3 regions of the Actinomadura sp. NPDC048955 genome follow, and region 1 is predicted to be linked to each of the others. Evidence: riboswitches for the same ligand, from Rfam matches in the RefSeq annotation. Region 1 holds a riboswitch; each other region holds the start of a gene.

What was found. Region 1 has a riboswitch for thiamine pyrophosphate ahead of thiC (phosphomethylpyrimidine synthase ThiC). Riboswitches for the same ligand answer to the same signal wherever they lie in the genome.
Region 2: another riboswitch for thiamine pyrophosphate. It lies ahead of thiO (glycine oxidase ThiO); the one in region 1 lies ahead of thiC (phosphomethylpyrimidine synthase ThiC).
Region 3: another riboswitch for thiamine pyrophosphate. It lies ahead of AB0C84_RS38270 (cytosine permease); the one in region 1 lies ahead of thiC (phosphomethylpyrimidine synthase ThiC).

The regions. Positions count from the first base shown of each region.
Region 1 covers NZ_JBEZJI010000062.1:40,544-42,738, reverse strand. The annotation lists gene thiC (phosphomethylpyrimidine synthase ThiC) at 1-1,319, opposite strand, end outside; TPP riboswitch at 1,315-1,428, opposite strand; gene AB0C84_RS37650 (hypothetical protein) at 1,478-2,195, opposite strand, start outside.
Region 2 covers NZ_JBEZJI010000001.1:68,634-70,828, reverse strand. The annotation lists gene AB0C84_RS00345 (FAD-dependent oxidoreductase) at 1-856, opposite strand, end outside; TPP riboswitch at 963-1,076, shown strand; gene thiO (glycine oxidase ThiO) at 1,066-2,193, shown strand.
Region 3 covers NZ_JBEZJI010000065.1:27,388-29,582, reverse strand. The annotation lists gene AB0C84_RS38280 (subtilase-type protease inhibitor) at 31-336, opposite strand; gene AB0C84_RS38275 (rhodanese-like domain-containing protein) at 540-875, shown strand; TPP riboswitch at 950-1,067, shown strand; gene AB0C84_RS38270 (cytosine permease) at 1,061-2,195, shown strand, end outside.

The DNA of each region.
Region 1 (2,195 bases):
ATCGCGGTGCCGTGCCAGCCGATCATCGCGGCGCCGATCGCCGAGGTGATGTGGTCGTAGCCGGGCGCGATGTCGGTGGTCAGCGGCCCGAGCGTGTAGAACGGCGCCTCGTCGCACCACTCCTGCTGCAGATCGACGTTCTCCTTGATCTTGTGCATGGGGACGTGTCCGGGCCCCTCGTTCATCACCTGGTTGCCGAACCGCGCGGCGATCCGCGTCAGCTCGCCCTGGGTGCGCAGCTCGGCGAACTGGGCCTCGTCGTTGGCGTCCGCGATGGAGCCGGGACGCAGCCCGTCCCCGAGCGACCAGGTCACGTCGTAGGCGGCGAAGATCTCGCACAGCTCCTCGAAACGGGTGTAGAGGAAGTTCTCCTCGTGGTGCGCCAGGCACCACGCCGCCATGATCGATCCGCCCCGCGACACGATCCCGGTCTTGCGCCGCGCCGTCAGCGGCACGTAGGACAGCAGCACTCCGGCGTGGACGGTCATGTAGTCCACGCCCTGCTCCGCCTGCTCGATCACGGTGTCGCGGAAGACCTCGTAGGTGAGCTCCGCCGGGTCGCCGCCGACCTTCTCGACCGCCTGGTACAGCGGGACGGTCCCGACCGGCACGGGCGAGTTACGCAGGATCCACTCGCGCGTGGTGTGGATGTCGCGGCCCGTCGACAGGTCCATGATCGTGTCGGCGCCCCAGCGGGTCGCCCACGTCATCTTCTCGACCTCGTCCTCGATCGAGGACGCGACGGCCGAGTTGCCGATGTTGGCGTTGACCTTCACCAGGAAGTTGCGCCCGATCACCATCGGCTCGATCTCGGGATGGTTGACGTTGGCGGGCAGCACCGCGCGCCCGGCGGCCAGCTCGTCCCGGACGAACTCCGGGGACACGCCCTCGCGCAGCGCGGCGAACTCCATCTCCGGCGTGATCTCCCCGCGCCGCGCGTAGGCGCGCTGCGTGACCGCGCCGCCGGTGGCGCGCCGCGGCCGCCTCGGCAGGGCGTCCTCGCCGTCGGCCAGGGGGAGGCCGCCTGCGCCCGCGGGGGAGGCGGGGGGCGACGAGCGGCGCCCGTCGTCCTCGGGGCGCGCCGCCCGCCCCTCGTAGGGGGCGGTGTCGCCGCGCTCGGCGATCCAGGACTCCCGCAGCGGCGGCAGGCCCCTGCGTACGTCGGTCTCCTTCCCAGGATCGGTGTACGGCCCGGACGTGTCGTACAGGACGACGACGTCGCCGCTGGTCAGCGGCACCTCCCGCATCGGGACCCGGACATCCGGGCGCGAGCCCTGCAGGTAGGTCTTGCGGGCAGCTGGAACCACAGGTTCGGTCATGACGACTCGATCTCTCCCTACGCCGGCATTACCCGGTCAGGTTCATGCGGTCAGCGGCCGTCCCAGCCGCTATCTCAGCCCGGTTCGCCGGGCCCCCGCGATCTGTCGCCACGACGTTAACCCGGGCCGCCCCGGTTGCCGCAACCGCCGGCCATGGGCTAGAACGCGCCCGCGCGGAGCGCGGCGGGCAGGGCCAGGACCAGGGTGCGCAGGGGGTCCGGGGCGGACGGCGATCGCTCCAGCTCAACCCGGGCCTCGGCGTCGTCGCCGCCGATCCGCAGCGTGGCCGAGCGGCGGCCGTCGATGCCGGTGACGACGTGGCCGTCGCCGGTCGCGCGGGTGCTGCCGAGGAGCATCCCGCCGGCGGTGTGGAAGGACGGCTCGCGCGGGCCGCGCACGAACCCGAGGGGGCGGCCGGCCGCGTCGAGGACGCGCACGCGGTCGCGGCCCGGCAGCCGGGACGGGCCGCGGACCACCAGCAGCGCGGTGGCGTGGGGGTCGCGCAGCACGGTGGTCCGGCTGCCGCGCCGGCGGCAGGCCACCGCGAGGACCGTGCCGCCGCGCCGGTCGCGGTACCGGCCCCTGCCGTCCACGACGAGGTGGCGGGCCCGGGCCAGGACGCCCTCGGCGGGCGGCGGCACCTCCTCGCCCTCCTCGTCGACGACGCGCCAGGCCGCGCCGAGGGCGTCCGCGGCCGCGCTCCGGGCGGCCGGAAGCCACCCGGACGGGAGCGACCCGCTGTTCAGCAGGGTCACCGCCCTTCCGTCGACCTCGGCGACGGTCTCGACGCCCGGCGCCTGCTCCGGGTCGAGCCAGAGCGTCCAGACGGGGTCGCCGACGGGCCACCTGATCCCCATCGCTTCCACGGCCGCGGCC
Region 2 (2,195 bases), on a different contig from region 1:
GCCCGTAGCGGTGCGACCACCAGGCGGCGCAGTCGCCGACCGCGACGACGTCCGGGCGCAGCGCGCCGGGGTCCTCCTCGCCCATGTAGGTCCGGAACGAGCCGTCGGTGACGACGCCGCGCTCCAGCAGCAGCCCGGAGCCCTCCAGCCACGACAGGACGGGACGGACCCCGACGCCGACGACCACCTCGTCGGCCTCGACGCGGCCGCCTCCGGCGAGGGCGAGGCCGCCGTCGCGCACCTCCGCGACCTTGACCCCGGTCCGCAGCTCGACGCCCGCCTCGGCGTACCAGGGGGCGGTGAGCACGCCGGCCTCGGGGCCGAGTGCGCCCGCCAGCGGGGTGTCGGCCGCCTCCACGACGGTGACCGCGCAGCCCCGGCGGGCCGCGGCCGTGGCGACCTCGGCGCCGATCCAGCCGGCACCGACGATCACGATGCGGGCGCCGGGGGTGAGCCGGGCGCGCAGGTCGCGCGCCTCGTCGATCGTGCGCAGCACATGCTGGCGCCCCTCCCCCGGCAGCGTGATCGGGGCGGCGCCGGTCGCGATCACGAGCCCGTCGAAGGGCAGCCCGCCCGCCGTGGACGCCACCGTTCCGCCGCGTCCGGGCCCGTCCAGCCGCAGGCCGGTGGCGCGCTCGCCGAGCAGCAGCTCGCAGCGCAGCGCGTCCCAGTCGGCGTCGACGGTCGTGTCGTCGGACTCGCCCGCGAGGACGGCCTTCGACAGCGGCGGCCGGTCGTAGGGCCGGTGCCGCTCCGCCGACACGAGGGTCAGCGCGCCCTCGTACCCCTTGCTCCGCAGGGCCTCCACGGCGCGCACGCCGGCCAGCCCGCCACCCACGACGATGACCCTCTCCATGGAGGTCACCCTAACGGGCGGCGATCCGGGAGTGGACAGGTGTCCAGGCAGTTGCCCGGTTCCCCGAGGTCGTAAGGTGGGGGCCAGCAGAACGGCACAGCAGAACAGCACAGAGCGCGGGAGTCCGGTGCGACCGGGCTGAGAGGGCGGCTGAACGGGCCGCCGACCGCCACGACCTGATCCGGATCATGCCGGCGAAGGGAGCGCGCATGCAGATCGTCATCATCGGCGCCGGGGTGGTCGGCCTCGCCACCGCCTGGCGCGCCGCCGCCGGCGGCGCCGCCGTCACCGTCGTCGACCCCGCGCCCGCGTCCGGGGCCTCCTCGGTGGCGGCGGGCATGCTCACCCCGGTCAGCGAGCTGACCTACGGCGAGGAGCCGCTGCTGCGGCTCGGCCTCGCCTCCCGCGACCGGTACGGCGCGTTCGTCGCCGAACTGGAGGAGCTGACCGGCCTGGAGACCGGCTACCGCACCGACGGGATCATCGAGGTCGCGTTCGACTCCGACGACCTGCGGCACCTGGACGACCTGCGCCGCTTCCAGGAGAGCCTGGGCATCCCCGTCGAGGCGCTCACCCGCCGCGAGTGCCGGCGGCTGGAGCCGATGCTCGCGCCCGGCGTGCGCGGCGGTCTGCTCGCCCCCGAGGACGGCTCGGTCGACCCACGCAGGCTCGCCCCGGCGCTACTGGCGGCGTGCGAGCGGCTGGGGGTCCGGCTCGTGCGGCGGCGGGCCGAGCGCGTCGTCGTCGAGAACGACGCCGCCGCCGGCGTGGGCCTGGACGACGGCACCGTGCTCCGCGCGGACCGGGTGCTGCTGGCCGCGGGGCCGTGGTCGGGCGACCTCGGCGGCCTGCCTCCCGGGACCGTTCCACCCGTCCGCCCGGTCAAGGGCCAGGTGATCCGGCTGCGCACCCGCGCGCCCTTCCTGCGGCGCCCGACCCGCGGCCTCGTCCGGGGCTCCTCGGTCTACCTGGTGCCGCGCGCGGACGGCGAGATCGTCCTCGGCGCCACGCAGGAGGAGCTGGGCTTCGACACGCGGGTCACCGCCGGCGGGCTCTGGGAGCTGCTGCGCGACGCCCGCGAGCTGCTGCCGGGCATCACCGAGCTGGAGTTCGCGGAGGTCACCGCCGGGCTGCGGCCCGGCTCCCCCGACAACGCGCCCGTGATGGGGCCGACCGCGCTGCCCGGGCTGCTCGTGGGCACGGGGCACTTCCGCAACGGCATCCTGCTCACGCCCGTGAGCGCCGACATCCTGTCCGCGATGCTGCTGGACGGGCCCGTCCCCGAGGTCGCCGGGCCGTTCGCCCCCGACCGCTTCTCCCCCGAGGTGAGCGCATGAAG
Region 3 (2,195 bases), on a different contig from region 1:
GGGGATGGCTCGTCCGGACCGGCGGAAGGGTCAGCGGACCTTCGGGACGTTCCCGAAGACCGGGCCGATCTGGCTCCAGCGGTGCAGCTGGCAGCCGTCGTCGCGGGTGAACGTGGTGTCGATCTGCTTGCCCCGCCAGGTGCCCTTGACCGTGGCGATCTCCGGACCGCCGTAGATCTTGGTGCACATCTGGTCCTTGGGGACGGGTGCGAAGGGTTCCTTCACCTTGGTGAGCGCCGCGCAGGCGCCGGCCGCCTCGGGATGGTCGCCGCCGGGCGGCTCGCAGGTCAGCCGCCAGGTCTTGGCGGGCGCCTCCTTGGAGGCCTTGACCTGCACGGTGAGTGTGTCCGCCGGTGAGCCGGACGGCTGCACGGACGTCGTGCCCGAAGGCCCTCCGGCGGAGTTTCCGTTTGCCTGTTCGTCGCCGCAGGCGGCCGTGGACAGGAGCATGGCCAGCCCGGGCGCTGCGAAAAGGAGCGTCCGATACCGCATGCGTGATTCGACGCAGGGGGGCTTCGCGCGGTTCCATGGGGGGTGTGATGAATTTCGGGGAAGACGTACCGGCCGTTGTCGCCGCGGACGTTCCGCAGGACGGCTACCTGCTGGACGTCCGGGAACAGGACGAGTGGGACGCGGGCCACGCGCCCGCGGCGGTCCACATCCCCATGCGCCAGCTCGGCGACCGCGCCGGGGAGGTCCCGCGCGACCGGGAGGTCTACGTGATCTGCCGGTCCGGGGCGCGGTCCGCGCAGGTCACGTCCGCGCTGAACCAGGCGGGGTGGCTGGCGAGGAACGTCGACGACGGCATGCACGGGTGGGCCGGCGCCGGGCGCCCGATGGAGGGCGCGGGGGACGGCCCGCCCTATGTCGCCTGATCGGGCGGACGCCGAGTGATCTGACCCGGATGCCCTCTTTTGGGGGAGGACGGGCGGTTGTACGATCGGGCCTGACCGATAACCGCGGGAGCTCGGGCCACAGCCGGGCTGAGAGGGCGGCCTCCGAGGCGTCGCCGACCGCATGAACCTGTCCGGGTAATGCCGGCGTAGGGAGTGTGCGTCCCGTGACGTCCGATGTCGAAAAGCGCCCTGAGGGCGAGCGCGCCCGCGACGAGGTCCCGTTCACCCTCGACGAGCCCGCCCCGAAGGTCCTCGGATTCTGGGACCAGAGCGCCTTCTGGGGGAACCTCGGCGTCAGCCTCCTGGCCTTCTCCGGCGCCTACACCGTCCTCGCGCCGGACGCCGACGGCCGACCGACGATCTCGATCATGGCGGGCATCGTCGCGATGGCCGTCGGGACGGCCCTCGGCGGGCTGATGCTCGGCCTCGCCGCCGTGCCCGGGGCGCGCACCGGGCAGCCCGCGATGGTGCTGCTGCGCGGCCTGTTCGGGGCGCGGCTGTCGTACGCGCCGACCGTCCTCAACATCGCCCAGCTGATCGGGTGGGGGACGTTCGAGCTGATCGTCATCGCCGACGCCGCCCGCGAGCTGTGGGACGGCGTCCCGCGCTGGGGCTACGTGGTCGCCGCCGGCGCGATCACGACCGTGCTGACGGTCTGGCCGCTCGGCTCGGTGCGGCTGCTGCGCCGCTACGTGACCGTCGCGGTGGCGATCGCGCTCGTGTACTTCTACGTCCGGCTCGTCCAGGAGCCGCTGCCCGACCTGACGCAGGGCTCGTGGGGCGGGTTCTGGCTCGGCGCCGACGCCGCGCTGGCCGTGTCGATCTCCTGGGTCCCGGTCGCCGCCGACTACACCCGGCACGCGCGCACCGAGCGCGGGGCGTTCGGCGCCGCGGCCGTCGGCTACTCCGTCACGCAGATCGTCGCCTACGTCCTCGGGCTGCTCGCGCTGGCGCTGGTCGCGGGCGATTCGGAAAGGATCTTCGACCCATTCCTCGGCGCCTCGCTGGGCGTGGTGTTCTTCGCGGTGTTCGTGCTGCGGGAGGCCGACCAGTCGTTCGCCGACACCTACTCCACGGCGGTGTCGATCCAGAACCTGTTCCCCCGGGCCGACCGCCGGGTGCTGAGCGTGGCGCTCGGCATCGGCATCACCGTGCTCGCGCTGGTCCTGGACATCGGCGACTACGCGGGCTTCCTGTCGCTGATCGGGTCGGTGTTCGTGCCGATGCTCGGCGTGCTCGCCGCCGACTTCTTCCTTGGCCGCCGCCGGGCGGGCGGATGGGACGTCTCGCGGACGGCGC